3 regions of the Streptomyces sp. NPDC001927 genome follow, and region 2 is predicted to be linked to each of the others. Evidence: riboswitches for the same ligand, from Rfam matches in the RefSeq annotation. Region 2 holds a riboswitch; each other region holds the start of a gene.
What was found. Region 2 has a riboswitch for cobalamin ahead of cobN (cobaltochelatase subunit CobN). Riboswitches for the same ligand answer to the same signal wherever they lie in the genome.
Positions count from the first base shown of each region.

Region 1: linked by a shared signal. The riboswitch ahead of ACWCO8_RS36230 (energy-coupling factor ABC transporter permease) and the one ahead of cobN (cobaltochelatase subunit CobN) in region 2 are both predicted to bind cobalamin.
Region 3: linked by a shared signal. The riboswitch ahead of ACWCO8_RS32650 (cobalamin biosynthesis protein) and the one ahead of cobN (cobaltochelatase subunit CobN) in region 2 are both predicted to bind cobalamin.

Region 1 is NZ_JBSFEN010000018.1:62,223-72,288, forward strand. Features, by position in the region: gene dhaK (dihydroxyacetone kinase subunit DhaK) at 1-932, shown strand, start outside; gene dhaL (dihydroxyacetone kinase subunit DhaL) at 941-1,555, shown strand; gene ACWCO8_RS36225 (PTS-dependent dihydroxyacetone kinase phosphotransferase subunit DhaM) at 1,552-1,956, shown strand; cobalamin riboswitch at 2,048-2,243, shown strand; gene ACWCO8_RS36230 (energy-coupling factor ABC transporter permease) at 2,273-2,971, shown strand; gene ACWCO8_RS36235 (energy-coupling factor ABC transporter substrate-binding protein) at 2,971-3,348, shown strand; gene cbiQ (cobalt ECF transporter T component CbiQ) at 3,358-4,107, shown strand; gene ACWCO8_RS36245 (ATP-binding cassette domain-containing protein) at 4,104-4,952, shown strand; gene ACWCO8_RS36250 (oxidoreductase) at 5,161-7,194, shown strand; gene ACWCO8_RS36255 (PadR family transcriptional regulator) at 7,227-7,760, shown strand; gene ACWCO8_RS36260 (hypothetical protein) at 7,855-10,066, opposite strand, start outside.
Region 2 is NZ_JBSFEN010000004.1:285,328-295,393, reverse strand. Features, by position in the region: gene ACWCO8_RS11910 (cobalt-precorrin-6A reductase) at 1-746, shown strand, start outside; gene ACWCO8_RS11905 (precorrin-2 C(20)-methyltransferase) at 712-2,214, opposite strand; gene ACWCO8_RS11900 (precorrin-8X methylmutase) at 2,211-2,846, opposite strand; gene ACWCO8_RS11895 (cobalamin biosynthesis protein CobG) at 2,861-4,126, opposite strand; cobalamin riboswitch at 4,172-4,306, shown strand; gene cobN (cobaltochelatase subunit CobN) at 4,346-7,954, shown strand; gene ACWCO8_RS11885 (suppressor of fused domain protein) at 7,960-8,538, opposite strand; gene abc-f (ribosomal protection-like ABC-F family protein) at 8,549-10,066, opposite strand, start outside.
Region 3 is NZ_JBSFEN010000014.1:59,305-69,370, forward strand. Features, by position in the region: gene ACWCO8_RS32630 (hypothetical protein) at 1-839, opposite strand, end outside; gene ACWCO8_RS32635 (alpha/beta hydrolase) at 973-2,100, opposite strand; gene ACWCO8_RS32640 (inorganic phosphate transporter) at 2,531-3,796, shown strand; gene ACWCO8_RS32645 (hypothetical protein) at 3,809-4,030, shown strand; cobalamin riboswitch at 4,178-4,318, shown strand; gene ACWCO8_RS32650 (cobalamin biosynthesis protein) at 4,354-5,331, shown strand; gene ACWCO8_RS32655 (cobyric acid synthase) at 5,328-6,836, shown strand; gene ACWCO8_RS32660 (putative cobaltochelatase) at 7,045-9,072, shown strand; gene cobO (cob(I)yrinic acid a,c-diamide adenosyltransferase) at 9,072-9,680, shown strand; gene ACWCO8_RS32670 (cobyrinate a,c-diamide synthase) at 9,674-10,066, shown strand, end outside.

The DNA.
Region 1 (10,066 bases), on a different contig from region 2:
CCGCGCATCCTGAGCTCCGTGTCGATGTGGAGAACCGGGTCGTGCTGCGGCGGGACGCGCCCGTCGACGGGAAGGTGGGGCTGGTTTCCGGGGGTGGGTCCGGGCATGAGCCGTTGCATGGGGGGTTTGTGGGGCCCGGGATGTTGGCGGCCGCGTGTCCTGGGGAGGTGTTCACCTCGCCCGTGCCCGATCAGATGGTGCGGGCCGCCGCCGCGGTCGACAGTGGGGCCGGGGTGTTGTTCGTCGTCAAGAACTACACCGGTGACGTCCTCAACTTCGAGATGGCCGCCGAGCTCGCCGAGGACGAGGGCATCCAGATCGCGAAGGTGCTCGTCGACGACGACGTGGCCGTGACCGACAGTCTGTACACCGCCGGGCGGCGCGGCACCGGGGCGACGCTCTTCGTGGAGAAGATCGCCGGGGCCGCCGCCGAGGAGGGGGCGCCTCTGGAGCGGGTCGAGGCGATCGCGCGGCGGGTGAACGAGCGGTCCCGGAGTTTCGGCGTGGCCTTGAGTGCCTGCACTACTCCCGCGAAGGGCAGTCCTACCTTTGAACTGCCCGAGGGTGAGCTGGAGTTGGGCATCGGGATTCATGGCGAGCCCGGGCGGGAGCGGCGCGCGATGATGACCTCGCGCGAGATCGCCGACTTCGCTGTCGACGCCGTGCTGGAGGACCTGCGGCCGTCCGGTCCCGTCCTCGCCCTGGTGAACGGGATGGGGGCCACGCCGCTGCTCGAACTGTACGGGTTCAACGCCGAGGTGCAGCGCGTCCTTGCCGAGCGCGGGGTGCCCGTCGCCCGTACGCTCGTCGGCAACTACGTGACCTCGCTCGACATGGCGGGCTGCTCCGTGACCCTCTGCGAGGCCGACGAGGAGCTGCTGCGGCTCTGGGACGCGCCCGTTCAGACGGCCGCCCTGCGGTGGGGTCGGTGAGGGTGGAAATGGACTCGCTCGAACAGTTCGATGCCGAATTCTTCCGGCGGTGGCTGGGCGCCGCCGCTGCCGCCGTCCACCGGGAGGCCGACCGGCTCACCGAGCTCGACTCGGCGATCGGCGACGCCGACCACGGTGCCAATCTGAAGCGGGGTTTCGCCGCCGTCACGGAGGTGCTGGACAAGGAGCCGCCCGCCACGCCGGGGGCCGTACTCGTCCTCGCCGGGCGGCAGTTGATCTCCACCGTCGGCGGGGCGTCCGGGCCGCTGTACGGGACACTCCTGCGCCGTACCGGCAAGGCGCTCGGCGACGCCGGCACGGTGACGCGGCAGGACCTTGCGGCGGCGCTGGCCACCGGGGTCGCCGCCGTCGGTCAGCTCGGCGGGGCCCAGGTCGGCGACAAGACGATGCTGGACGCGCTCGTGCCCGCCGCCGAGGCGCTCGGCACCTCCTTCGCCGCCGCCCGGGACGCGGCCGAGGCCGGCGCCCTCGCGACCGTACCCCTGCGGGCGCGCAAGGGCCGGGCCAGCTATCTGGGCGAGCGGTCGGTCGGGCATCAGGACCCCGGGGCGACGTCGTCGGCGCTGCTGATCGCCGCGCTCGCGGAGGTGGCCGCCGCATGACCGGTCAGGTGGGCATCGTGCTCGTCTCGCACAGCGCGGCCGTGGCCGACTCCGTCGCCGCCCTGGCCCGGGGGCTCGCAGGCGGCGGGGCGACCGCGCCGGTCGCCGCCGCCGGAGGCACCCCCGACGGGGGCCTCGGCACCAGCTCCGAGCGGATCGTCGAGGCGGCGAAGGCGGTCGACGGGGGCGCCGGCGTGGCCCTCCTCGTCGACCTCGGCAGCGCCGTCCTGACCGTCAAGGCGCTCCTCGCCGAGGGGGACGAGCTGCCGGAGGGAGCGCGTCTCGTCGACGCGCCCTTCGTCGAAGGTGCCGTCGCCGCGCTCGTCACCGCGAGCGCGGGCGGGGACCTGGACGCGGTGACGGCCGCGGCGGCTGAGGCGTACACGTACCGGAAGGAGTGAGCGAGGGGAACGAGGGGGTGAGGGGGCGCGCGGAGATCTGTCGCACACCGTCCCGGGGCGTACCCGTGTTGTGATGTACCTGGTCAACCCACTAATGTCACAGCGCCTTGGTGTACGGGAAACCGGTGCGGTACCGGTGCGGCCCTCGCCACTGTGATCGGGAAGTCCGGCTCCATCCCTCCGGGGAAGCCACTGGACCACCGCGGGAGACCGCGGCGGTGTGGGAAGGCGGAGCCGCGGCGGCATGACCCGTCAGCCAGGAGACCGGCCAAGGTGCGTTGTCCATCCACGAGGTGCTGGAGAGGGTCTCCCAACCATGCATATAGCCGAGGGGTATCTACCCCCGTTGCACGCGGCCGCCTGGGGCGTCGCGTCCGCCCCCTTCGTCGTCCACGGCGTCCGCGCGCTGACCCGTGAGGTCAAGGCCAACCCCGAGTCCACTCTGCTGCTCGGCGCGTCCGGCGCGTTCACGTTCGTCCTGTCCGCGCTCAAGATCCCGTCGGTCACGGGCAGTTGCTCGCACCCGACCGGTACGGGCCTGGGCGCCATCCTGTTCCGTCCGCCGGTGATGGCGGTCCTGGGCACGATCACCCTGTTGTTCCAGGCGCTGCTGCTCGCGCACGGCGGGCTCACCACGCTCGGCGCCAACGTGTTCTCGATGGCGATCGTCGGGCCGTGGGCCGGATTCGGTACGTACTGGCTGCTGCGCCGGTTCGACGTGCCGCTCATGGTGAGCGTGTTCTTCGGAGCGTTCGTCGCGGACCTGTCGACGTACTGCGTGACCAGCGTCCAGCTCGCGCTGGCCTTCCCCGACCCGGGCAGCGGTGTGGTCGGGGCGCTGGCCAAGTTCGGTTCCATCTTCGCGGTCACGCAGCTGCCGCTCGCCGTCAGCGAGGGTCTGCTCACGGTCCTCGTGATGCGGCTGCTCACGCAGTCCAGCAAGGCGGACCTGACCCGGCTCGGGGTCCTGCTCCCGTCCCGGAAGAAGAACGAGAACGCGGAGGCGAGCGTCTGATGAGCCGGAACGCGAAGATCAACTCCCTGCTCCTGCTCGTCGTCGCGGCCCTTGCGGTGCTCCCGCTGGTCCTGGGCCTCGGCGACCACAAGGAGGAGCCGTTCGCGGGCGCGGACGCCGAGGCGGAGGCGGCGATCACGGAGATCGCTCCCGACTACGAGCCGTGGTTCAGCCCGCTGTACGAGCCGGCCTCCGGCGAGATCGAGTCGGCGCTGTTCGCCCTGCAGGCCGCGCTCGGCGCCGGTGTGCTGGCGTACTACTTCGGCGTGCACCGGGGCCGTAAGCAGGGCGAGGCCCGCGCCGAGGCGAAGGCGCTGCGGTCGGGGGCGGCGTCCGGCGCGGCAGCGTCCGGCTCGGCAGTGTCCGGCGACGCGTAACCGCCGCCGGTGCTGCCGATCGACGCGGCGGCGCACAGCAGTCGCTGGCGCCGCCGTCACCCGTGCGAGAAAGCCGTCCTCGGCTTCGGCCTGACACTGTGCGCGGTCTGTCTGCCGCCGTGGCCGGGTGCCGTCCTGGTCGCGGCGGCCACCCTCGCCGTCCTCCTCGGTCCCGCGGGGGTGCCGGGGCGTCAGCTGTGGCGCGCGTTCCGCATCCCGCTGGGCTTCTGTGTGACGGGGGCGATCCCGCTCCTGTTCGAGGTGGGCGGGGCGCGGGGGCTCGTCGTGTTCGCGCAGGACGGGCCGGTCCGCGCCGGTGAGCTGCTGCTGCGGACCTCGTCGGCGTCCCTGGGCGTCCTGCTGTTCGCCTTCACGACGCCCGTCTCGGACCTGCTGCCCCGGCTTGTACGGGCCGGGGTGCCGGCGCCCGTGGTGGACGTGGCGCTCGTGATGTACCGGATCAGCTTTCTCCTTTTGGATTCCCTATCCAAGATCCGACAGGCGCAGGCGGCCCGCCTCGGGCTGACGACCCGGGCGGCGACCTGGCGTTCGCTCGCCGGGCTCGGCGCGACGGCGTTCGTCCGCGCCTTCGACCGGGCGCAGCGGCTGCAGACCGGGCTCGCCGGGCGAGGCTACGACGGGACGCTGCGCGTCCTGGTGCCCGAGGCCGCGGTCTCGGGCCGCTTCCTCGCCTCGACGGCCGGCCTGCTCACCGGGCTCGTCGCCCTCACTCTCGTACTGGAAAGGTCCCTGCCGTGAGCCCCGCACCCCCTGTCGTGGAACTGGTGAAGGCCACGTTCGCCTACGAGGACGGCCCGGTCGTCCTCGACAGCGTCGACTTCGCCGTGCCGGAGGGCCGGGCGCTCGCGCTGCTCGGCCGCAACGGCGGCGGCAAGACGACGCTGCTGCGGCTGCTGAGCGGCGGCCTGCGCTGCGGCGGCGGGTCGCTCCGGCTCGACGGTACGGAGGTGTCGTACGACCGGAAGGGGCTGACGCGGCTGCGGACGACCGTGCAGCTGGTGGTCCAGGACCCGGACGACCAGCTCTTCGCGGCCTCGGTCGGGCAGGACGTGTCGTTCGGGCCGATGAACCTGGGGCTGCCGGAGGAGGAGGTACGGCTCCGGGTGCGCGAGGCCCTGGAGGCGCTGGACATCGTCGCCCTTGAGGACCGGCCGACGCATCTGCTCTCGTACGGGCAGCGGAAGCGGGCGGCGATCGCGGGCGCCGTGGCGATGCGCCCCCGGGTCCTCATCATGGACGAGCCGACCGCCGGGCTCGATCCGCACGGGCAGGAGCGGCTCCTGGAGGTGCTCGGCCGGCTGCGCGACGCCGGTACGACGCTGGTGATGGCGACCCACGACGTCGACCTGGCGCTGCGCTGGGCCGACGAGGCCGCGGTCCTCACCCCGGAGGGCCTGCGGACGGGCCCCATCGAGACGCTGCTCGCCGACGACGCGCTCCTGGACGCGGCCCGCCTGCGCCGCCCGTGGGGCATGGCGGTCACCCGCCTCCTCCGCGCCCACGGCCTGCTCGCCCCGGACGCGCCCGGTCCGCGCACGGCGGAGGAGCTCGCGGTGTGGGCGGGGACGGCAGTGACCGAGTAGCGCGGATACCGGCCGGTACGCGGATGCCGAGGAGAGCGGATACCGAGTGGAGCGGATACCGAGGAGAGCTCCGAATGCCTCGGTCATCGCGCAGGGTGGTTACCGAGTAGTAGCGCAGATCACGTGGCCAGCCTTCTGCAACTAGTTGCATAACAGGGTCGGGGTCGCCTACAACAAGGGTGACCACCCTGCGCGAGGAGGCGCCCCCATGAACGCGACCCCGACCCCGAACCCGTACCCGCATCTGCTGAGCCCGCTCGACCTCGGGTTCACCACCCTGCCCAACCGGGTGCTCATGGGTTCCATGCACGTCGGTCTCGAAGAGACCGAGAACGGGTTCGCGCGCATGGCCGCCTTCTACGCCGAGCGCGCCCGCGGCGGCGTCGGGCTCATCGTGACCGGCGGCATCGCGCCCAACGAGGCCGGCCGGCCGTGGGACGGCGGCGCCAAGCTGACCACCGACGAGGAGGTCGCCGAGCACCGGCTCATCACCGACGCCGTGCACGCCGAGGGCGGGCGGATCGCGATGCAGATCCTGCACTTCGGCCGGTACGCGTACCACCCCGGCCTCGTCGCCCCGAGTGCGATCCAGGCGCCGATCAGCCCCTTCGTACCCAACGAGCTGACCGACGCCGAGGTCGAGCGGACGGTCGAGGACTACGCCCGCTGCGCCGAGCTCGCCAAGGCGGCCGGGTACGACGGCGTCGAGGTCATGGGCTCCGAGGGCTACCTCATCAACGAGTTCATCGCCTCCGCCACCAACCAGCGCACCGACCGCTGGGGCGGCAGCTACGCGAACCGGGTGCGCTTCCCGCTGGAGATCGTCCGCCGGATCCGCGAGCAGGTCGGCGACGACTTCATCGTCATCTACCGGCTCTCGATGCTTGACCTGGTGCCGGGCGGCTCGACGCTGGAAGAGGTCGTCTCCCTCGCCAAGGAGATCGAGGCCGCCGGCGCGACCATCATCAACACCGGCATCGGCTGGCACGAGGCCCGGATCCCGACCATCGCGACCTCCGTCCCGCGCGGCGCGTACACCTGGGTCACCCAGAAGCTGATGGGCTCGGTGAGCATCCCGCTCGTCACCAGCAACCGCATCAACACCCCCGAGGTCGCCGAGCGGATCCTCGCCGAGGGCCGCGCCGACATCGTCTCCATGGCCCGCCCCTTCCTGGCCGACCCCGACTTCGTCGCCAAGGCCGCCGCGGACCGCTCCGACACCATCAACACCTGCATCGGCTGCAACCAGGCCTGCCTGGACCACACCTTCAGCCTGAAGATCACCTCCTGTCTGGTGAATCCGCGCGCCTGCCACGAGACCGAACTGGTTCTCTCCCCCACCCGGCTCGCCAAGCGGATCGCCGTCGTCGGCGCGGGCCCGGCCGGTCTCGCCTTCTCCGTCTCCGCCGCCGAACGCGGCCACTCCGTCACCCTGTTCGACGCGGCGGACGAGATCGGCGGCCAGCTGAACGTCGCCAAGCGCGTACCGGGCAAGGAGGAGTTCGACGAGACGCTCCGCTACTACCGCGTCCAGCTGGACGCGCGCGGGGTCGAGGTCCGGCTGAACACCCCGGTATCGGCCGGTGACTTGAACGGGTACGACGAGATCGTCGTCGCGACCGGCGTCACGCCGCGCACCCCGGAGATCGAGGGCGTCGACCACCCGAGCGTCGTCAGCTACCTCGACGTCCTGCGCGACGGCGCGCCCGTCGGCGAGCGCGTCGCGATCCTGGGCGCGGGCGGCATCGGCTTCGACGTCGCCGAGTACCTCACGGACGGCGGCGAGGGCGCGAGCCAGGACCCCGAGACGTACTTCAAGCAGTGGGGTGTCGACACCTCGTACGAGGGCCGGGGCGGGCTGCGCGCCCCCGAGCGGCCGCGGCCGCCGCGCCAGGTGCACCTGCTCCAGCGCAAGACCTCCAAGGTCGGCGCCGGTCTCGGCAAGACGACCGGCTGGATCCACCGTGCGGAGATGAAGCACCGGGGCGTCACGATGGTCGCGGGCGTGGCGTACGAGCGGATCGACGACGAGGGCCTGCACCTCACCGTCGACGGCGAGCCGCAGGTCGTCCCGGTCGACACCGTGGTCCTGTGCACCGGCCAGGAGCCGCGCCGCGGTCTGTACGAGGAGCTCGTCGCGGCGGGCCGTACGCCGCACCTCATCGGTGGGGCGGACGTGGCCGCCGAACTGGACGCCAAGCGCGCGATCGACCAGGGCACGCGGCTCGCCGCCACCCTGTGATCGCGTCGACGGTCCGAACCTAGGATGCGTGCATGTCCCTCCCGCACGCGATCCTCACGGCGCTGCTCGAGAAGCCGTCCTCCGGCCTGGAACTGACGCGCCGCTTCGACCGCTCGATCGGCTACTTCTGGTCCGCCACGCACCAGCAGATCTATCGCGAGCTGGGCAAGCTGGAGCAGGCGGGGCACATCCGCGCCCTGCCCGCTCCGGTGCCGGCGCGCGGCCAGAAGAAGGAGTACGAAGTGCTGCCCGCGGGCCGCACGGAGCTGGCCGACTGGGTGGCCCGCACCGAGGACCCGAAGCCGCTGCGCTCCGCCCTTCTGCTGCGGATGCGGGCGGCGGCGGTGGTCGAGGCACCGGGCATGCGCGAGGAGTTGCGCCGCCATCTCGATCTGCACCAGCGGCAGTTGGACGAGTACCGGGCGATCGAGGTACGGGACTTCCCGCCCGCGCGCCGCGAGACCGAACCGGACCGGCTGCGCCATCTCGTCCTGCGGGGCGGGATCGACCTGGAACGCTTCTGGGTGGAGTGGCTGACTCAGGCGCTCGCGGAGCTGGAGGGCTGAGCCCGTCAGGGTGCTCCGGACACCGCGCTCGCGAGAAGGCGCCTGAACAGGCTCGTGCCTGCCAGGCGCCTTCCCCTGCGTGCGGGCTAGCGCGTCAGTGCTTCTTCTTCTTTCCGCTCAGCCAGCTGACGATCGGCGACACGGCCTCCTGCGCGACCGACGACAGCTCCTGGAGGGCGTGCGCGCCCTTCTTCGCCGCGTGGGCGCCGGTGCTGATCCACCGGGACTGGCCCAGGAAGAGGGCGCTCAGGCCCGCGATCGCGGCCTGCTTCTTGAACTCCTTGCTGTTCCAGCCGTAGCCGACCCCGTAGAACACCGCGCTGGTCGCGTCGAGGATCGCCGCACCGACCCCGATCCCGAAGCCCGCCGCGACGATGACGGCGCCGGCCGGAGGGAAGAACAGGCCGACGCCGATGCCGACGAGGCCCACCCCGACGCCCGCGAACCCGGCGACGACGGCGGCCTGGTGGGTGTAGTTGGCCCACCACTTCGCGCTGCCCGGCTCCGGTCCGCTCTTGACGGTGTCGTAGTCGGCGACGTCGCACTGGTTCTTGCCGGACTGCTTGGCCGCCTGCGCCTCTTCGGCCGCCAGCCTGGCCTTCGCGGCGGCCTCGGCCCGGAACTTCTCCCCCTCGATGCGGCGGGCATCGCTGGCGGCGGCGGCCGCGGTGTCCCGGTTCTGGTTGGCCTGCCACTCCGCCGCGCGGGCGTTGGCCGCGGAGGCCTGCGCGGAGTTGGCGGAGGCGATGGCGCTGCGCGCCGACTCCATGGCACGCGTGGCCGAGAAGTTGGCCGAACGTGCGGCGATACGGGCGTTGGCGGCCGCGCTCAGCGCCTGGTCCGCGGACTGCCGCGCGTTCGCGGCCGACGTCTCCGCGTCCTTCGCCAGGTTGTTCGCCTGCTGCGCGGATTCGGCGGCCTTCTCTGCCGACAGCCGCGCCTTCTCCGCCCACTGCACCGCCTCGGCGGCCGCCTTGCGGGCGTACGCCGCCGCCTCCTGGGCGCGGCCGGCGTCCTCCTGCGCCTTGTGGGCGATCTTCGCGGCCGCCGCGATCGCGCCCTGCATGGCGGCGATGTGGGTGTCGGAGTCGTAGTCGAGCTGTGCGGACTCGTACTGCATCGACGCGATGAAGGTGCGGCGCATCCACGCCGGGCCCTCCATCGCGACCTGGGCGTGCGCCTTGGTGTACCGGCCTCCGGTCTGGAGGAGGGCCGCGGTCGCCACCGCGTCGTCCTGCCGCAGCGCCTTCTCCAGGCCGACGGTGAGGAACTCGTAGAGCGCCTGCGGGGTTCCGGCGTTCAGGGCCGCGTTGGCCGCGTCCGTCACCGCACGGCCGGGCTTCTCGGCCAGCACGCGGTTGACCGCGACGCGGTTGTCCATGGCGGCGGCCTGGACGGCGCCGGTGCCGAGGAACTTCGCCACGGCGTCCGCTGCCGTGCTCTCCAGCGCCGCGGTCGCGGCGAAGGCGACGTCCGGGTTGGAGGTCCGCGCGATGAAGAGGGCGTTCTCGCGGTCGTCCTGGCGCTGGGCGATCTGCCGGTCGACCTCGATCCAGGCGTGGATCTCGGACTCGGTGCCGGCCAGGGCGAACCGTGCCGCCTCCAGGGACCAGGCGCCCTTGGCCTCCATCATGGCGAGGGCGGCCTGGCGGCCGAGGGTGGTGGCGCCCGGGGCGTCCCCCGCCGCGAGGGCCGACTCGGCCCGGGCGATGAGGTCCTTCGTGGCCTGGGCGGTCTGCTCCGCCTGGGTCCGCTTCCGTTCGATCTCGGCCCGCTCCCTGGCCTCGATCTCCCCGAGCAGACGCACTTCCTCGAGCGCCCGCTGCGTGTCCTCGTCCAGCCGCTGCCACTCGGCCTCGCGCGCGGCCTTCTCCACCTCGACCGCCTTGAGGACGGCCTCGGTCGCCGTGTTCGCGGCCAGTGTGGCCTCGTTGGCGAACTCGGTGGACTTGTTGGCGTACTCCACCGCCTGACCCGCGTACTGCGCGGCCCATTCGGCGGCGACGGCGGCCTTCTCCGCGTGGTCGGCCGCGCTGTTGGCGGCGTCGCGCGCGGCGCGTGCGGCGGCCGCTGCCGCCTTGGCAAGGGCCTGTGCCGTACCCGCCGCGTTGGTGGCGATCGTGGCGTTGGCGCTGGCGATCTGCGCCTGGCGCTTGGCCTCGGCGGCCTCCGCCTGCGCCGCTCCGGAAGCCGCGGCGGCGGCCGACGAGGCGTTCGCGGCCGCGGTGGCGTTGCGCGCCGCGGAGGCGGCGGCGGCACCGGCGTCGGCCGATGCCTCCGAGGCGGAGGCGGCGTGGGTGGCGGCC
Region 2 (10,066 bases):
CCGAGCGCCTGCACGGCACGGACGGCGGCACGGTACGGGTCACCAGCTCGCTCGCCGGACGCGTCGCCGCGCCCCGGCTGCCGGCCGGGGAGGTCCGGATCGGCGGGTTCGGCGGCGCCGAGGGGCTCGTGGAGTGGGTGCGCGCGCACGCCGTGGACGCGGTCATCGACGCCACCCATCCTTTCGCCGAGCGGATCAGCTTCAACGCGGCCCGGGCGGCCGCCACCGCCCATGTTCCCCTGCTGGCCCTCCGCCGCCCCGGCTGGGTCCCGGAGTCCGGCGACGACTGGCACCCGGTCGGCTCCCTGCCGGAGGCGGCCCGCGCCCTGGACGGCCTCGGGGAAAGGGTCTTCCTGACGACCGGGCGCATGGGCCTCGCCGCCTTCGCCGACTGCCCGCAGTGGTTCCTCGTCCGCTCGGTCGACGCCCCCGAACCCCCGATGCCCGCCCACACCGAAGTCCTCCTGGACCGGGGCCCGTTCACCCTAGAAGGCGAGCGGGCCCTGATCGCCCGGCACCGTATCGACGTCCTCGTCACCAAGGACAGCGGCGCCACCGCCACCGCCCCCAAACTCCAGGCCGCCCGCGAAGCCGGCATCCCGGTGATCGTCGTCCGCCGCCCGCCCGTCCCGGAGGGCGTGGAAACGGCCGCCTCCGTGGCGGAGGCGGCCGCCTGGGCGCGGGGGATCGGCCCGCGCGGCGCTGTCCCCGTCACGCCTCCGGGTAGCGCCGGGGCGTCCACGTGATCGTGCGGCCGTCGCCGCGGTCGACCGCGCGCGTCTGCGAGGAGCCGATCAGCAGCAGCGTGCGCATGTCGACCTCGCTCGGCTCCAGGGTCTTCAGGGTCAACACCCGCACCGACTGCTCGGGCCCGCCGACGTCCCGCGCCACGACCACCGGCGTCTCCGGCGACCGCAGTTCGAGCAGCAGCTCGCGGGCCGCCGCCACCTGGTGCGTACGGGACTTGGAGCCCGGGTTGTAGAGCGCCAGGACCAGGTCCGCCTCGGCCGCCGCGCGCAGCCGGGCCGCGATGACCTCCCAGGGCTTGAGCCGGTCGGAGAGCGAGATGGTCGCGTAGTCGTGGCCGAGCGGGGCGCCCGCCGCGGCGGCCGCCGCGTTCGCGGCCGTCACACCCGGCAGGACCCGTACCGGCACATCCGCGTACCGATCCTCGGACGCCACCTCCAGGACCGCCGTCGCCATGGCGAAGACACCCGGGTCGCCGCCCGAGACGACCGCGACCCGCCGCCCGCGCCGCGCCAGGTCGAGCGCGAACTCGGCCCGCTCGGACTCGACCTTGTTGTCCGAGCCGTGCCGGCGCTGCCCGGGGCGCAGGGCCGGGACCCGGTCGAGGTACGTGGTGTAGCCGACGAGGTCGTCGGCGTTGACGAGGGCGCCGCGCGACTCGGGCGTCAGCCAGGGTGCGCCCGCGGGTCCTGTGCCGACGACGACGACCTCGCCCCGCTCGCGCACCGGCGGGGCCTGGTCGATACGGGAGGGCAGCACGGCCACCGAGAAGTACGGGACCGTCTCCGGGTCCACGTCCGCCAGGATCTCCGTCCGCTCGCCCGCCATGAACGCCCGCTCCACGTACCGCGCGTCCTCGAGCCGGCCCGCCCGCTCCAGGGCGCGCCGCACGGTCGGGAACGTCCGGCCGAGCTTCATCACGACCGCCGAGTCGGTGCCCGCGAGCCGGGCCGTCAGCTCGTCCTCGGGCAGGGTGCCGGGGATGATCGTCAGGACCTCCTCCGCCTCGCACAGCGGCTCCCCGAGCCGGGCGGCGGCCGCGCTGACCGAGGTGACACCGGGGATGACGGTGGTGTCGTAGCGGTCCGCGAGCCGCTTGTGCATGTGCTGGTACGAGCCGTAGAAGAGCGGGTCGCCCTCCGCGAGCACGGCGACCGTGCGACCGGCGTCCAGGTGGGCGGCGAGCCGGGCGGCGGCCTCCGCGTAGAAGTCGTCGAGGGCGCCCCGGTAGCCGCCGGGGTGGTCCGTGGTCTCGACCGTGAGCGGGTACATCAGCCGCTCCTCGATCTGGTCGGCCCGGATGTGCTCGGCCGCTATCGAGCGCGCGATGGACCGGCCGTGCCGGGCCGAGTGGTACGCGATCACGTCGGCGCCCGCGATGGCCTTGACGGCCGCGAGCGTGAGCAGCTCCGGGTCGCCGGGCCCGAGGCCGACCCCGTACAGCTTGCCGGTCGTGGACCCGCTCATGCCTGGATCTCCGCTTCGTGGGCGAGGGCGTTGATCGCGGCGGCGGTCATGGCGCTGCCGCCGCGCCGGCCGCGTACGACGAGGTAGTCGAGGCCGAGAGTCTGGGCCGCCAGGGCCTCCTTGGACTCGGCGGCGCCGATGAACCCGACCGGGATGCCGAGGACGGCGGCGGGCTTCCCCGCGCCCTTGGCGACCATCTCCAGGAGGTGGAAGAGGGCGGTGGGCGCGTTGCCGATGGCGACGACGGAGCCTTCGAGGCGGTCGCGCCAGAGTTCGAGGGCGGCGGCGCTGCGGGTGGTGCCGAGTTCGGCGGCGAGCGCGGGCACGGACGGGTCGGAGAGCGTGCAGACGACCTCGTTGTCGGCGGGCAGCCGCTTGCGGGTGACGCCGCTGGCGACCATCTGGGCGTCGCACAGGATCGGCGCGCCGGCGCGCAGCGCGGCACGGGCGCGGGTGACGACCTGCGGGGAGTGCGCGATGTCGCGGACGAGGTCGGTCATGCCGCAGGCGTGGATCATGCGGACGGCGACCTGGGCGACGTCGGCGGGCAGCCCCCCGAGGTCCGCCTCGGCGCGGATCGTGGCAAAGGACTGGCGGTAGATCTCCGCGCCGTCCTTCTCGTAGTCGAACATCCTGGTGCTCTCGCTCATCTCGTGGTTGCTGAGGGGACGCGGGCCGCCGCGACGGCTTCGGGGAGGTCGGTACGGAGGGTGGGGCGCCCGGCCACGAGGTACGCGCCCTCGCCGGTGGCGACGACGTCGACCCACGCGGGGGCCTGCGGGTGACCACAGCGCCGCTCGCACCCGGAGAAGTGGACGGGGAGCCCTCGGTGGCCGGGAACGTCGCCCGGGACGGCGTCCGCGCGCACGTCGGCGAGGGACTTGGCGCAGCCGGGAAGCCCGGTGCAGGCGCCGACGCCGGCCCAGGGGGAGCGGGGGTCGGTGATGAGCCCGTACGCGTCGAGCTCACCCAGCCGGCGCGCGACGGCGCCTTGGTCGGCGAGGCCGGTGACGACGGCCCCGCGCCAGGGGGTGAGCCGCACCGCGCCCCCGCTCGCGGCGAGCGCCCGCAGCTGGGCGGCGCTCAGCCGCCCGAGGGGCGCGAGGACGTGCAGGGCGTGCGGGCCGAGGGGGCCGGGGGTGGGTGGGGCAGCGGGTGGGGGTTCGGTCGCCGGTACGGGCTCCGCCTCGATCCCGGCCCCCGCGAGGGCGGCCGCCAGCTCCGGTTCGTGGCCCTCCGGCAGCTCCCGCACCCGCCAGGCCCCGTTCCCGGCGGTCCGGGCGGCGTCCAGGAAGGCGCCGGCTGCGGCGAGCGCGGCCCGGGGCGCGTCGGCGGCGGGGACGCGGACGAGCTGGTCGCCGACCCGTACCCGTACCGAACCCTCTCCTGCGATCAACGTCACATCTCCGCCGAGCCCGACCACATCGCCGCGCCCGTCGTCCAGGACGAAGAGGAACCGGCCGGACAGGGCCGCCGTCCAGGGCCGCGCGCACAGCAGCGCGTCCAGCTCGCGGGCCCACAACTGCACGTCACCGTGGCCGAGTCCGTCGAGCCCGGCCGCCGGCGAGGCCACTATGTTCCGGACCCGCTCATGGGTCTGGGAGGGCAGCAGCCCGGCCTCCGAGAGCCGCTCGGCCAGCTCGCCCCCGCACCCCTCACCGAGCCCGCGCAGCTCCACGTTCCCTCGGGAGGTGACACTGACTCGCCCGTCGCCGAGCTCCTCGGCCACCGAGGCCAGTACGAGTGTCTGACGTACCGTCAAAACTCCTGCTGGCAGCCGGAGTCGGGCGAGTCGCCCGTCGTCGGCGGCGTGCAGCCGAAGCGCCCCGGGGCAGGCGTCACCACGGTCCCGTATGGGCGGTTCGCCCGGGTTGGGTGTTGTGGGTGGGGTGGGCGGCATGGCGGCGAGCATACCCACGTCGTCAGCGGCCCAGACCCGGCCCCGAAGAGGCACGATCTACTATGCAGATCGGCATGGGGTCCCAGGACCCCGGGGAGGAAGCCCGGTGAGAATCCGGCGCGGTCCCGCCACTGTGAGCCAGGTCCCGTGAGGGGCCGGGTGAGTCAGGAACTCCCGCCGTCCAAACGACCACCCGGGGCGCGGACAACCCCGAGGAAGGCCTGCGCACGCATGCGAATTCTGTTGCTGTCGCACTCCGACACCGACCTGCTCAGCGCCCGCGCGGCCGGCGGTCCGGTCGCGTACCGGTTCGCCAACCCCTCCCGGCTCTCCCTGGACGACCTTCCCGGTCTCCTCGACGGCGCCGACCTCGTGCTCGTCCGGCTCCTCGGCGGGCTGCGGGCCTGGGAGGACGGCCTCGACGCGCTGCGCGCCGCCGGAAAGCCGCTGGTCGTGCTCTCCGGTGAACAGGCCCCGGACGCCCAGCTCATGGAGGCCTCCACCGTCCCCGTCGGCGTCGCCACCGAGGCCCACGCCTACCTGGCGCACGGCGGACCGGCCAACCTGGAGCAGCTCGCCCGGTTCCTCTCCGACACCGTGCTGCTGACCGGCCACGGCTTCGAGGCCCCGGCCGCCGCGCCGACCTGGGGGCCGCTGGAGCGCACGGCCCGGACGACCGACGGCCCGACCGTCGCCGTGCTGTACTACCGCGCCCACCACATGAGCGGGAACACCGCCTTCGTCGACTCCCTCTGCGAGGCGATCGAGGACGCCGGCGCCCGCGCCCTGCCGCTGTACGTCGCCTCCCTGCGCGCCCCCGAGCCCGAGCTGATCGAGACGCTGAAGCGCGCGGACGCGATCGTCACCACGGTCCTCGCCGCCGGTGGCACCAAGCCCGCCGAGGCGCAGGCCGGCGGCGACGAGGACGCCTGGGACGCGGGCGCGCTCGCCGCCCTCGACGTACCGATCCTGCAGGCGCTCTGCCTGACCGGTTCGCGGGCGGCCTGGGAGGAGAACGACGAGGGTCTCTCGCCGCTGGACGCGGCCAGCCAGGTCGCCGTGCCCGAGTTCGACGGCCGTCTGATCACCGTCCCGTTCTCCTTCAAGGAGATCGACGAGGACGGGCTCCCGGCGTACGTCGCCGACACCGAGCGCGCCGCCCGCGTCGCCGGGATCGCCGTGCGTCACGCCCGGCTGCGGCACATCCCGAACGCCGAGAAGAAGCTCGCGCTCGTTCTCTCCGCGTACCCGACGAAGCACTCCCGGATCGGCAACGCGGTCGGCCTGGACACCCCCGCCTCCGCCGTCGCCCTGCTGCGGCGGCTGATCGCCGAGGGGTACGACTTCGGGGCCGAGGACGAGATCCCGGGCCTGGTCTCCGGCGACGGCGACGAGCTGATCTACGCCCTGATCGAGGCCGGCGGCCACGACCAGGACTGGCTCACCGAGGAGCAGCTCGCCCGCAACCCCGTCCGTATCCCGGCCGCCGACTACAAGCGCTGGTACGCGACCCTGCCGCAGGAGCTGCGCGAGGGCGTCGAGGAGCACTGGGGCCCGGCGCCCGGCGAGATGTTCCTCGACCGGTCCCGCAACCCCGAGGGCGACATCGTCCTCGCCGCGCTGCGGCGCGGGAACCTGCTGATCCTCATCCAGCCGCCGCGCGGCTTCGGCGAGAACCCGATCGCGATCTACCACGACCCCGATCTCCCGCCGTCCCACCACTACTTGGCCGCCTACCGCTGGATCGCGGCGCGCGCCGAGGACGGCGGCTTCGGGGCGGACGCGATGGTCCACCTCGGCAAGCACGGCAACCTGGAGTGGCTGCCGGGCAAGAACGCGGGCCTGTCGGCCGCGTGCGGCCCGGACGCGGCGCTGGGCGACATCCCGCTCGTCTACCCCTTCCTGGTCAACGACCCGGGCGAGGGCACGCAGGCCAAGCGGCGCGTGCACGCCACGCTCGTGGACCACCTGGTGCCGCCGATGGCCCGCGCCGACTCGTACGGCGACATCGCGCGCCTGGAGCAGCTGCTCGACGAGTACGCGCAGATCTCCTCGATGGACCCGTCGAAGCTGCCCGCGATCCGGGCGCAGATCTGGACGCTGATCCAGGCGGCGAAGCTCGACCACGACCTGGGGATGGAGGACCGCCCGGAGGACGACGGCTTCGACGACTTCCTGCTGCACGTCGACGGCTGGCTCTGCGAGGTCAAGGACGCGCAGATCAGGGACGGTCTGCACGTGCTCGGCGGGGCGCCGGTGGGCGAGGCGCGGGTCAACCTGGTCCTGTCGATCCTGCGCGCCCGGCAGATCTGGGGCGGTACGCAGGCCCTCCCGGGTCTCCGTGAGGCCCTCGGCCTGGACGAGTCGGCCGCGACCCGGACCACCGCCGACGAGGCGGAGGCGACGGCGCGCGAGCTGGTCGAGGCGATGGAGGCGGCGGACTGGTCGGTGGACGCGGTCGCGTCGGTGGCCGAGGGTTACGGCCCCGATGTAGCCGCGGTCCTCCGCTTCGCGTGCGAGCAGGTCGTCCCGCGCCTGGCGGCGACGACCGACGAACTCACCCACGCCGTCCACGCGTTGAACGGCGGCTTCGTGCCCGCCGGCCCGTCCGGCTCGCCCCTCCGGGGCCTGGTCAACGTGCTTCCGACCGGCCGGAACTTCTACTCGGTCGACCCCAAGGCCGTCCCCTCCCGCCTCGCGTGGGAGACCGGCCAGGCGCTCGCCGACTCGCTCCTGGAGCGCTACCGCTCCGACAACGGCGAGTGGCCGACCTCGGTCGGCCTCTCCCTGTGGGGTACGAGCGCGATGCGCACGGCGGGCGACGACGTGGCGGAGGCCCTGGCCCTGCTGGGCATCCGTCCCACGTGGGACGACGCCTCGCGCCGGGTGAACGGCCTGGAGCCGATCCCGCTCGCCGAGCTGGGCCGCCCGCGCGTCGACGTCACGCTGCGCATCTCGGGCTTCTTCCGGGACGCGTTCCCGCACGTCATCGGCCTCCTCGACGACGCCGTACGGCTCGCTGCGGGGCTCGACGAGCCGGCCGAGGACAACTACGTACGGGCGCACGCGCAGGCGGACCTCGCCGAGCACGGCGACGAGCGGCGCGCGACGACCCGGATCTTCGGCTCGCGGCCCGGCACGTACGGCGCGGGCATCCTCCAGCTGATCGACTCGCGCGACTGGCGGACGGACGCGGACCTCGCCGAGGTGTACACGGTGTGGGGCGGCTACGCGTACGGCCGCGGCCTCGAAGGCCGCCCGGCGCGCGCGGAGATGGAGACGGCGTACAAGCGGATCGCCGTCGCCGCGAAGAACACGGACACGCGCGAGCACGACATCGCCGACTCCGACGACTACTTCCAGTACCACGGCGGCATGGTGGCGACCGTCCGCGCGCTCACGGGCACGGCCCCGGAGGCGTACATCGGCGACTCCACCCGCCCGGAGACGGTCCGCACCCGCACCCTGGTCGAGGAGACCTCGCGGGTCTTCCGCGCCCGCGTGGTCAACCCGAAGTGGATCGAGGCGATGCGCCGCCACGGCTACAAGGGCGCGTTCGAGCTGGCGGCGACGGTCGACTACCTCTTCGGCTACGACGCGACGACGGGCGTGGTCGCCGACTGGATGTACGACAAGCTGACGGAGACGTACGTCCTCGACCCGGAGAACCAGGCCTTCCTGAAGGAAGCCAACCCCTGGGCCCTCCACGGCATCGCCGAACGCCTCCTGGAAGCCGAGTCCCGAGGCATGTGGGAAAAGCCGGACCCCCAGACCCTGGCCGCCCTGCGCCAGGTCTTCCTGGAGACGGAGGGCGACCTGGAGGGTGACGGGGAGGACTGACGCCTTCAGGTCACGGGGGCGCGGTGCGGGTCGACGGGGTTGATCGCCGCCTCGTCGAAGAGCCGCTCCAGCGCCTCCGTGCCGTGCTCGCGGCGGTACGCGATCTCGGAGTCGGTCACCGGCAGCAGCCACAGGAAGCGGGCGGCCGTGCCGTCGGGCAGCGGACAGTGCTCCAGGTCGGGCCCGTGCAGGTACGGCAGGCTGACGAGCAGGTGCGTGCAGGCCGACCCGGGGAGCCACGGCTCGCCGATCGGCAGGCTGTGGCCGAGGTCCAGCGGACGGTCCGCCGGGTCCCGGTGATAGCTCACCACCATGGCGAGCAGGTCGGCGAAGCGGGGGTCGGAGACCGGCGCCGTCATGACGAACTCCAGGCCCCGGTCGTCCCCGCGGCAGCACCCCGCCGTCACATACGTCCAGGGGTCGTTCGGCCCGCCGGGCGCGACCTCCAGGACGCGGAAGCGCGGATCCGTCCCGCGCGTTCTGTCGGGCAGGGCATGGTCGACGGGGCGGACGGTCAGCCCGCCGAAGAAGCGCCTCACATGCGCGTTGAGCGCGGTGGTCACTGCGTCGTCGGCCTGGTGCACGACGGGCAGCCTAGGCGCCGCGCGCGGCGGACTCCTTGGCCGGGGCCAGTTCGAGTCGGCGGCCTCGGAAGCCCGCGCGGAGGCGGCGGTCGTGGGTGACGATCACGAGGGTGCCGGGGTAGTGGGCGAGGGCGGCCTCCAGTTCTTCTACGAGGGCGGGGGCCAGGTGGTTGGTCGGTTCGTCGAGGAGGAGCAGGTCCGCAGGGCGGGTGACCAGGTGGGCCAGTTCCAGTTTGCGGCGCTGGCCCGTCGACAACTCCCGTACGGGTACGGCCAGATCGGCTGCCTTGAACAGGCCGAGGCGGAGCAGCTCCTCCTCCCGGCCCGCCCCGAACGCCGTCGCGACCGTGCGGGGGTCGTCCGGGAGTGCGGTGTCCTGGCGGAGCATTCCGACCCGGGGCGGGGTCGTCACCGTGCCGCCGTCCGGGGCCAGTTCGCCCGCCAGGACCTTGAGAAGGGTGGTCTTGCCGGCGCCGTTCGGGCCGGTGACCAGGAGGCGTTCGCCGGGAGGCAGGTGGAGGGCGTCCAGGTGGAGGCGTCCCTCCACGCGTACGTCCGCCAGGGCGACCGGGCCCGCCGCCTCGCCCTCGATGGCGGCCGTGAAGCGGAGCGGTTCCGGCGGCGCGGCCACCGGGTTCTCGGTGAGCCGGTGGTGCTTCTCGCGGGCCGCCCGGATCCTGCTCATCGCGCCGTGCGCCCGTGACCGGGCCCGGAAGGCGCCCGCCCCGCTGAAGGCTGCCGGGGCCTTGCGCGGGATCGCGGAGAAGCGGTCGATGTTCGTGTCGGCGAGGGCCGAGTACCGCGCGAGCTCCGCCCGCCACTCCTCGTACTCCCGCTCCCAGCGCGCCCGTTCGGCCGCGCGGCCGGTCAGGTAACCGGCGTAACCGTTGCCGTAACGCCGTACCGTCCGCAGCTCGTGGTCGACCTCCAGGACCGCGGTCGTGACCCGGTCGAGGAAGGCCCGGTCGTGGGTGACGGCGACGACGGTCCCCCGGTGGGCGCGCAGCCGCTCCTCCAGCCAGGAAACGGCCTCGTCGTCGAGGTCGTTGGTCGGCTCGTCGAGGAGGAGTAGTTCGGGGTCGGCGGCCAGGGTGGCGGCCAGCGCGAGGCGCGAGCGCTGCCCGCCGGAGAGCGTGCCGAGCGGGCGGTCCCGGTCGAGCGGCGCGCTCTCGCCGAGCTGCCGCAGCGTCGTCTCGACCCGCCGGTCGGCGTCCCGGCCTCCGCGCGCCTCGTACGCGGCGAGCAGCGCGGCGTACCCGTCGAGGTCCCCGGTGCGGTCCAGGGCCGCCTCGGCCGCCCGGATCGCCCGCTCCAGCTCCCGTACGTCGGCGAGCGCGAGGTCGACGGCGTCGCCGATGCTCGCCGTGCCGGGAAGGTCCAGGGTCTGGGCGAGGTGGCCGAGACCACCGGGGGCCTCGACGGCGACGGTGCCGTTGTCGGGCCGCTCCAGACCGGCGAGGAGCCGGAGGAGCGTGGACTTGCCGGAGCCGTTGTCGCCGACGACGCCGACGCGTTCGCCGGGCCGGAC
Region 3 (10,066 bases), on a different contig from region 2:
GCGACGCAGATCTGCTCCAGCTTGACCCAGACCGCCCAGTTGCCGAGCGGGGTGAGGGTCGCCTGGCGGCCCTCGGGCCCGTCGCCGAGGGTCAGGGCGCCGACGGCGGCGAGCCCTTCCAGGGCCCAGTCGAGCAGCGCGGCGAACCGGTCGGGCCCGGCGGCGGACGCGTCGGTGGCGGCCGTCGTGTCGGGGGCGCCCTCGACGGGGACCTCGCAGCGCTCCTCGCGCAGTTCGTCGACGCGCTGCCCGAGCAGGTCGAGCAGGGCCGGGACCACCACGGGTCCGGCGGAGAGCTGGAGGAGGGAGAGCACCTGGGGGACGGCCTCGACGACCTCGGCGACGGCGCCGGGGGCGACGTCCTCCGGGGCCGGGTGGACCAGGGACCAGGCGTCGAAGAGGGCGACCCAGCCGCGCAGGACGGCGGAGTCGTCGCGGTCCCAAGCGTGCAGCCGCCAGCCGGGGCGGGCGGTGTCGCCGTGGAGTTCCACGAGTCCGGCGAGCCGGGCGCGGTCCCAGCCGGCCCGGATCTGGCCGGGCGTCAGGTCCAGCGCGGCGGCGGCCCGTTCCTGGTCGGGGAAGGCCTGCGGGCGGGGCTCGGCGGCGGTCCCGGGCTCGGCGTCGAGGGCCGCCCAGCGGGCGATCCGTACGGCGTCGGCGAGGACGGTCCGGGCCTGGCGGGCCAGTTCCGCGCGGGGCGGAGTGCCCTCCGGCGGGCGCGGGGCCGGGCGGGTGCGCCGGGTCGTCACGGCCCGTCGGGCGGTGGCGAGTGCCCGCGGACGGACAAGTCGGAGTCTGGAGTTGCGCGCCAAATGCTCATCGGGCTTTCGAGACGTCACGGAGGCAGTCTTCCCGTTGACGGCCCGAAAGCCCAATCGGAATCGAAAGAGGCCGTCGCGGAGCCCCGGCCGAGGCACCACCGCGGCCCGGCGCGGGGCAAGCGGAAGGCTCGCGGGAGGACTCGCGTGAGGGCTACAGGAGGGGCGTGAGGAAGCGGCGCAGGGCCTCTTCGTAGCGGATCGGGTCGGCGTTCCACATCGCGGCGTGCGGGGCGTTCCTGACGGTGTGGAGGGTGACCAGCTCCGGTCGGCGGGAGGCCAGTTCGAGGGAGGGCTCCCAGGGGGCGATCGTGTCGTCGGGGCCGTGCAGGACGAGCGTCGGTACGCGCAGGGCGGCCGGGTCGGCGAGCTCCGGGAGCCGGTCGCCGTGCGGCCAGCCCCGGCCGATCGCGGCGCGCACGGCGAGCGGGAGCAGCGGTCCCGGGACGCCCCGGGCGGCGGCGAGGTTGCGCAGGGTCGCTTCCCGGTCGAGGACCGGGGAGTCCAGGACGAGGCCGCGGATGACGTCCCGCACGCCGGATTCGGCGGCGGCGTGCAGGGCCATCGTGGCGCCGGTCCCCCAGCCGTGCAGGACGACGTGCTCGGCGCCCCGGCGGACGGCGTAGCGGACGGCCGCGTCGACGTCGCGCCACTCGGAGTCGCCGAGGTGGCCGAGGCCGTCCGGGGACTGCGGCGCACCCTCGTCGCCCCGGTAGGAGAGGCAGAGGACGGGGATCTGCCGGCGGGAGAGGAAGGGGACGAGGTTCAGGGGGTGGCGGCGGGTGGTGCCGATGCCGTGCAGGGCGATGACCCAGGTGGAGCGCGGCCCGGGGACGAGCCAGGCGGGCAGGGAGCCGAGTTCGCCGGGGATCTCGACGTCCTCCTGGGCCACGCCGAGGGCGGTCTCCGGGGTGCCGCTGTGCAGCTCGGGCGTGAGCCGGACCCGGGCGCCGGGGCCCAGGTCGCCGTGCTCGACGCGTTCCAGGCGCCGTACGACGGTGTCGGCGGTGTGCGGCACGCGGTCGAGGACCGGGCCGACGACCGCGTGGACGCCGGGGCCCTCGATCCCGTACGTACCGGGGCGCAGGGAGGCGAGGCTGCGGGTCAGGGTGACCTGGCCGGGGCCCGTGGCGTGCACGGTGAGCCGGGGGTCGCCGGGCAGGGGCCGTCCGGACGTCGCCTTCAGGGCGATGTCACCGGCGTACCGGCCGGCCGCGAGCGCGGCCGCACCGGCACCGAGCAGAGTGGTGACGGCCGCTGCCGTCGCTGTAGCGGGGCGCACGGTCCCAGTGTCGACAGGTCGGGCCGGGGCTGCCACCGGACGAACCCGCCCGTGTCCGTCCACGGTCGTCGCCGGTCGCCGCCCCTCGCCGCCCCCTCGTCGTTCCCCGGGAGAGTGACATGGGTCTCCTTCCGGGGTCCCCCGGTGGGCTGACGGGCCGCGCGGCGTACGTCTCGGCGCGTCCACGGACTGACACGGGCGAGCCGGGACGAAGCGGACGCCGCCCCTCGCGTCCCGTGACGGCCGGGATTACCCGGGGTCCGGGGTGCCCACATCGTGGACAGAGCGTTCACGGGAAGCCCTCGCGCGGGTCAAGCGGAATGCCCAGACCCCGATTTGGGACACCGCACCGCCCGGCTCAGTTCATCTTCCGTTCACTCAGGTTGCCTACGTTCGTCCAGCCACTGACGTCAAACGATTGCCTGGGTAAATGGAACACATCACGCTGCTGCTCGCGATTGTGGTCGTGACAGCTCTCGTGTTCGATTTCACGAACGGTTTCCACGACACCGCCAACGCGATGGCGACGACCATCTCGACCGGTGCACTCAAGCCCAAGACCGCGGTGGCGATGTCCGCCGTGCTCAACCTGGTCGGCGCGTTCCTGTCCGTCGAGGTCGCCAAGACGATCTCCGGCGGGATCATCAACGAACAGGGCATTCGTACCGAAGTGATCTTCGCGGCGCTCGTCGGCGCCATCCTCTGGAATCTGCTGACCTGGCTCCTGGGTCTGCCGTCCAGCTCCTCCCACGCCCTCTTCGGCGGACTCATCGGCGCGGCCGTGATGTCGGCCGGCTGGTCGGCCGTCAACGGCTCGACCGTGGTCAGCAAGGTCCTGATCCCCGCGATCGCCGCGCCGCTCGTCGCCGGCCTCGCCGCGATGGCGGCCACCAAGCTGACGTACAAGATCGGCGCCAAGAAGGAGACCAAGGCCAAGGCCAAGGGCTACCGCGCCGGTCAGATCGCGTCCGCCGGTCTCGTCTCGCTCGCGCACGGCACCAACGACGCGCAGAAGACCATGGGTGTCATCACCCTCGCCCTGGTCACCGGCGGCGTCCTCGCCCCCGGCTCCAACCCTCCGATGTGGGTCATCGTCTCCGCCGGTGTCGCGATCGCGCTCGGCACCTACCTCGGCGGCTGGCGCATCATCCGCACCATGGGCAAGGGCCTCACGGACCTCCAGCCGCAGCAGGGCTTCGCCGCCCAGACCAGCGCCGCCACGGTCATCCTGGCCTCGTCGCACCTGGGCTTCTCGCTCTCCACCACCCAGTCCTGCTCCGGCGCCGTGATGGGCGCGGGCCTCGGCCGCAAGGGCGGTGTCGTCCGCTGGTCGACCGCGACCCGGATGTTCGTCGCCTGGGGTCTGACCCTGCCCGCCGCGGGCCTGGTCGGCGCCGGCGCGGAGTTCCTCACCAAGCAGGGCAGCTGGGGCGTCGCCGTCGTCGCGGTCCTCCTGATCGCCGGTTCGGCCGTCATCTGGGCGCTCTCCCGCCGCAAGCCGGTCGACCACCACAACGTCACCGCCGACGAGATCGACGGCGAGCCCGCGGGCGTCGTGACCACCGCCATCGCGGCCGTCACCCCGCCGGCCCCGGCCGGTTCGTTCGCCACCGCCGCGGACGACGACCTCAAGACCACCATCCCCTCGCCGGCCCCCACGGACCCGGCAGCCCCCGCCGCCTCGGCCGCGGTGTAAGGAACGGACACCATGAAGATCGACTGGGCAGCTCTCGGCTCCGTCTTCGGAGTCAGCCTCGTGGCGACCGTCGCCCTCGTGGGCCTCTTCACCCTCGGCATCGTCGGCCTCTCCAAGCAGGAGGAAGCCGCGGCTCAGGGAGGCTCCGCGGCCATGGCGCGCACCGGCGCGTACGCCTGCTTCGCGCTCTGCGCAGCGGCCGTCGCGTACGGCATCTATCTGATCGTCGCCTGACGACGATCCCGCGCCGCCGACCGGGCGGGTCGCACCTTCGGGTGCGGCCCGCCCGGTCGTCGTTCACGGAGGTCCGCGCCGGGCTCCCCGTGGGTTCCGTGTGGTGCTGCGCACAGTGTCCCGCCGCAGGTCAAGCGTGAGTTGACGGGTGTTCGCACACGTGGTGGACTTCCGGGGCCATTACGGCGGCAATCAGAGGAAGCCCGGTGCGAATCCGGCGCGGTCCCGCCACTGTGACCGGGGAGTCGCTCCCCGGGAGCCAGGAACTCTCGCCGCCGGTCACGTCGAGCCAGGGCGCGGACCCTGAGTGAGGACACAGCGCCATGCCCGGCCGCAGTGCTGCCCCAGGTGTATTCGCTTACGGCGCGGCCGCCGGCCTTGCCGCCGATCTGATCCTCGGCGACCCCCGCCGCGGCCACCCGGTCGCCGCGTTCGGCCGCGCCGCCGGCGCCGTCGAGAAGCTGCTCTGGCGCGACCACCGCGGGTGGGGCGCGCTGCACACCGCCGTCTGCGTGACGGGCGCCGCGGGCGCCGCCGCGCTGGCCGCCCGTACCGTACGTGACCACCCCCGCGCCTCCGCCGCGCTGACCGCCGCCGCCGTGTGGGCCGTCGTCGGCGGGACGACGCTGGGCCGGGAGGCCCGCGCGATCGGCGGCGCCCTCGCTGCCGGCGACCTGGACGTGGCCCGGGAACGGCTCCCCCATCTCTGCGGGCGCGATCCGCACTCCCTGGACGGTCCGGCGATGGCCCGCGCGGTCGTGGAGTCCGTCGCCGAGAACACCTCCGACGCCGTCGTGGGCGCCCTGGTCTGGGGCGCGGTCGCGGGCGTACCGGGCCTGGTCGCCTTCCGGGCCGTGAACACCCTGGACGCCATGGTCGGCCACCGGTCGGCGCGGTACCGGCGCTTCGGCTGGGCCTCGGCCCGGCTCGACGACGTGGCCGGCTGGCCGGGCGCCCGGCTGACGGCCGCGCTCGCGACGGTGGCCGGGGGCGATGCGCGGGGGGCGGTACGCGCCTGGAAGGCGGACGCGGCGAAGCACCCGAGCCCCAACGCGGGCCCGGTGGAGGCCTCGTTCGCGGGGGCGCTCGGGGTACGGCTCGGCGGGACGCTGTCGTACGGCGGCCGGGTGGAGCACCGGCCCGTACTGAACGGGGAGGGACGGGCCGTGGAGGTCGCGGACATCGAACGGGCGGTCCGGCTCTCGCGCCGGGTCACCGGGCTCACGCTCGCGGCCTGCGTGGGCGGACGGATCGTGGCGGGCGCGCTGAAGGCGCGTGCGGCGAAGCGGAGGGCGGCATGAGAGGCGGGGGGCTGCTGGTCGCGGGGACCACGTCCGACGCGGGCAAGAGCGTCGTCACGGCGGGCATCTGCCGCTGGCTGGTCCGGCAGGGCGTGAAGGTCGCCCCGTTCAAGGGGCAGAACATGTCCCTGAACTCCTTCGTGACCCGGGAGGGCGCGGAGATCGGCCGGGCGCAGGCCATGCAGGCGCAGGCGGCCCGGGTCGAGCCGACCGCACTGATGAACCCGGTCCTGCTGAAGCCCGGCAGCGACCGTTCCAGCCAGGTCGTCCTGATGGGCAGGCCGGTGGGCGAGTTGAGCGCGCGCGGCTACCACGGAGGGCGGCAGAAGGAGCTCTTCGAGCCGGTGATGGCGTGCCTGGAGGAGCTGCGGGGCACGTATGACGCCGTGATCTGCGAGGGGGCGGGCAGTCCGGCCGAGATCAATCTGCGCCGGACCGACATCGTGAACATGGGCATCGCGCGGGCCGCGCGGCTGCCGGTGCTCGTGGTCGGGGACATCGACCGGGGCGGGGTGTTCGCCCAGTTCTTCGGCACGACGGCGCTGCTCGCGCCCGAGGACCAGGAGCTGATCGCGGGCTACCTCGTGAACAAGTTCCGCGGCGACGTGACCCTGCTCGAGCCGGGGCTCGACATGCTGCTCGGGCTGACCGGGCGGCGGACGTACGGCGTGCTGCCGTACGCGCACGGGCTCGGCATCGACGAGGAGGACGGCCTTCGGGTCTCCCTGCGGGGCGCGGTCCGCGAGTCGGTCGTCGCGCCGCCGGTCGGCGCGGACGTGCTGCGGGTCGCGGTGTGCGCGGTGCCGCTGATGTCGAACTTCACGGACGTGGACGCGCTGGCGGCCGAACCGGGCGTCGTCGTGCGGTTCGTGGACCGGGCCGAGGAGCTGGTCGACGCGGACCTGGTGGTCGTGCCGGGCACCCGGGGCACGGTGAAGGCCCTGGCGTGGCTGCGCGAACGCGGGCTCGCGGACGCCCTGGCCCGGCGCGCGGCGGAGGGCCGGCCGGTGCTCGGCATCTGCGGCGGCTTCCAGGCGCTCGGGGAGCGGATCGAGGACGAGGTCGAGTCGAAGGCGGGCACGGTCGACGGGCTCGGGTTGCTGCCGGTACGGGTCCGGTTCGCGGCCGAGAAGACGCTCGCGCGGCCGGTCGGCGAGGCGCTCGGTGAGCGGGTGGAGGGGTACGAGATCCACCACGGGGTCGCGGAGGTGCTTGGCGGGGAGCCGTTCCTGGACGGGTGCCGGGTCGGCGCGGTCTGGGGCACCCACTGGCACGGCTCGCTGGAGAGCGACGGGTTCCGCCGGGCGTTCCTGCGGGAGGTCGCGGCGGCGGCCGGGCGGCGCTTCGTACCGGCCCCGGACACGTCGTTCGGGACGCTCCGTGAGGAGCAGCTGGACCGGCTCGGGGACCTGATCGAGGAACACGCGGACACGGACGCGCTGCTGCGCCTGATCGAGCACGGGGCGCCCGCGGGGCTGCCGTTCGTGCCGCCGGGGGCGCCGTGAGTGGGGGCCGGCCGGTGCGAGGCCGGGCGCGGCCCGGTGGGACTGCGCCCGGCCTCCGGCCGGGCTTGGGCTCCCACCCGCACCACCCGTGCGGCTTTGACAGACACCTGCGGGTGGCCCTGGTGGGCGGTGACTCGCCGTCGGCGGCCACCGGCCCGCTGAGAATTCAGACCCATCCACGAACCGAACTCGAAGAGAGGACCACCCGATGAGCACCCGGTATCCGTTCACCGCCGTCGTCGGTATGGACGACCTGCGCCTCGCGCTGCTGCTCAACGCGGTGAGTCCGGCGGTGGGTGGGGTCCTCGTGCGGGGCGAGAAGGGGACCGCCAAGTCGACCGCCGTGCGGGCGCTCGCGGACCTGCTGCCCGAGGTGCCCGTCGTCGCGGGTTGCCGGTTCAGCTGCGACCCGGGCTCGCCCGACCCCGGCTGCCCGGACGGGCCGCACGAGACCGCCCCGGCCGCCGCGCGGGCCGCGCGGATGGTCGAGCTGCCCGTCGGCGCGTCCGAGGACCGGCTCGTCGGTGCGCTCGACATCGAGCGGGCCCTCGCCGAAGGCGTGAAGGCCTTCGAGCCCGGCCTGCTGGCCGACGCGCACCGGGGGATCCTCTACGTCGACGAGGTCAACCTCCTCCACGACCACCTGATCGACCTGCTCCTCGACGCCGCCGCGATGGGCTCCTCGTACGTCGAGCGCGAAGGCGTCTCCGTACGGCACGCGGCCCGCTTCCTGCTCGTCGGCACGATGAACCCCGAAGAGGGCGAGCTGCGGCCGCAGTTGCTGGACCGGTTCGGCCTCACGGTCGAGGTAGCGGCCTCCCGCGAGCCCGAGCAGCGGGTCGAGGTCGTCCGGCGGCGGCTGGCCTTCGACGACGACCCGGCCGCGTTCGCCGCGCGCTGGGCGGGCGAGGAGACCGCGCTGCGCGAGCGGATCGTCGCGGCCCGCGAGCTGCTGCCCCGCGTGGCGCTCGGGGACGCGGCCCTGCTCCAGATCGCCGCGACCTGCGCCGCGTTCGAGGTGGACGGCATGCGCGCGGACATCGTGATGGCCCGGACGGCGACCGCGCTCGCCGCGTGGGCCGGGCGCACGGAGGTGAGCTCCGAGGACGTCCGACAGGCGGCGCTGCTCGCGCTCCCGCACCGCAGGCGGCGGAACCCGTTCGACGCGCCGGGGCTCGACGAGGACAAGCTCGACGAGACCCTGGAGCGGTTCAAGGGCGAGGACGAGGGCGACGAGGATCCGGATCCGGGTCCGGACGGGGGCCCCGGCGGCGGTCCCGGCGGCGGTGTTCCGCCCCAGGGCGAAGGGCCGGACGACGGCGTCCCCCAGGACTCCGGGCCCGACGAGGCCCCCGCGCCGGCTCCCCAGGGGCCCGGAGGCGCCGGGGAGCGGGCTGCCGTCAAGGCCGCCGAGCCGTTCCGTACGAAGATGCTCAGCGTCCCCGGGCTCGGCGAGGGCGCGGCAGGGCGGCGCTCCCGGGCCCGTACCGAACACGGCAGGACCACCGGCTCCGTGCGGCCCCGGGGCGCGCTGACCAAGCTGCACCTGACCGCGACCGTGCACGCCGCCGCCCCGCACCAGAAGGCGCGCGGGCGGAGCGGCCCCGGGCTGGTCGTCCGCCGGGACGACCTGCGGCAGGCGACGCGCGAGGGCCGGGAAGGGAACCTGGTGCTCTTCGCCGTGGACGCCTCCGGTTCGATGGCGGCGCGGCAGCGGATGAGCGCGGTGAAGGGCGCGGTGCTCTCGCTCCTGCTCGACGCCTACCAGCGGCGCGACAAGGTCGGCCTGGTGACCTTCCGGGGCCGGGACGCCGAGGTGGCCCTGCCGCCCACGTCGTCGGTCGACGCCGCCGCGGCCCGGCTCGAACAGCTCCCGACGGGCGGCCGTACGCCGCTGTCGGCGGGGCTGCTCAAGGCCCATGACGTGCTGCGCGTCGAGCGGCTGCGCGACCCCTCGCGCCGGCCGCTGCTCGTGGTCGTCACCGACGGCCGGGCGACCGGCGGCGGCGCCGACCCGGTGGCGCTCGCCGCCCGCGCCGCGCGGCTGCACGCCGCCGACGGCACGGCGGCCGTCGTCGTGGACTGCGAGACCGGTCCGGTACGGCTCGGGCTCGCCGGGAACCTCGCCCGCGAACTGGGCGGCACGGCCGTCACCCTGGACGAGCTGCGCGCCGACTCGATCGCCGGGCTCGTCAGGAACGTACAGGCAGAGCACGCAACGAGGAGGGCCGCTTAATGCCGCAGGGACAGCCGACCGTCGTTCCCGACGACGGTCTCACGACCCGTCAGCGCCGCAACCGCGCGCTGGTGATGGTGCACACCGGCGTCGGCAAGGGGAAGTCGACCGCCGCCTTCGGCATGGCGCTGCGCGCCTGGAACCAGGGCTGGCCGATCGGGGTGTTCCAGTTCGTCAAGTCCGCCAAGTGGAAGGTCGGCGAGGAGAACGCCCTCAAGGCGCTCGGCGAGACCGGCAAGGGCGGGACCGTCACCTGGAACAAGATGGGCGAGGGCTGGTCCTGGATCCAGCGCGAGGTCGCCGAGGGCGAGCAGTCCCACGAGGACAAGGCGCGCGAGGGCTGGGAGCAGGTCAAGCGCGACCTCGCCGAGGAGAAGTACAAGTTCTACGTCCTCGACGAGTTCGCCTACCTGCTGCACTGGGGCTGGATCGACACCAAGGAGGTCGTCGAGGTCCTGCGCGACCGGCCCGGTCACCAGCACGTCGTCATCACCGGCCGCAACGCCCCGCAGGAGCTCGTGGACTTCGCGGATCTCGTCACGGACATGTCGAAGGTGAAGCACCCGATGGACGCGGGTCAGAAGGGCCAGCGGGGCATCGAGTGGTAGCACGTCTCGTCATCGCCGCGCCGTCCTCCGGCGCGGGCAAGACCACGGTCGCGACCGGCCTGATGGCCGCGTTCGCGAGCCGTGGGCTCGCGGTCTCCCCGCACAAGGTCGGCCCGGACTACATCGACCCGGGCTACCACGCGCTCGCGACGGGGCGGCCGGGCCGGAACCTCGACGCGTACATGTGCGGTACGGGGCTGATCGCACCGCTCTTCGAGCACGGGGCGCGCGGCTGCGACCTGGCGGTCGTCGAGGGCGTCATGGGCCTCTACGACGGGGCTGCCGACCAGGGCGAGCTGGCGTCGACGGCGCAGGTGGCGAAGATCCTCAGGGCGCCCGTGGTGCTGGTCGTGGACGCGTCCTCGCAGTCCCGGTCGGTGGCGGCC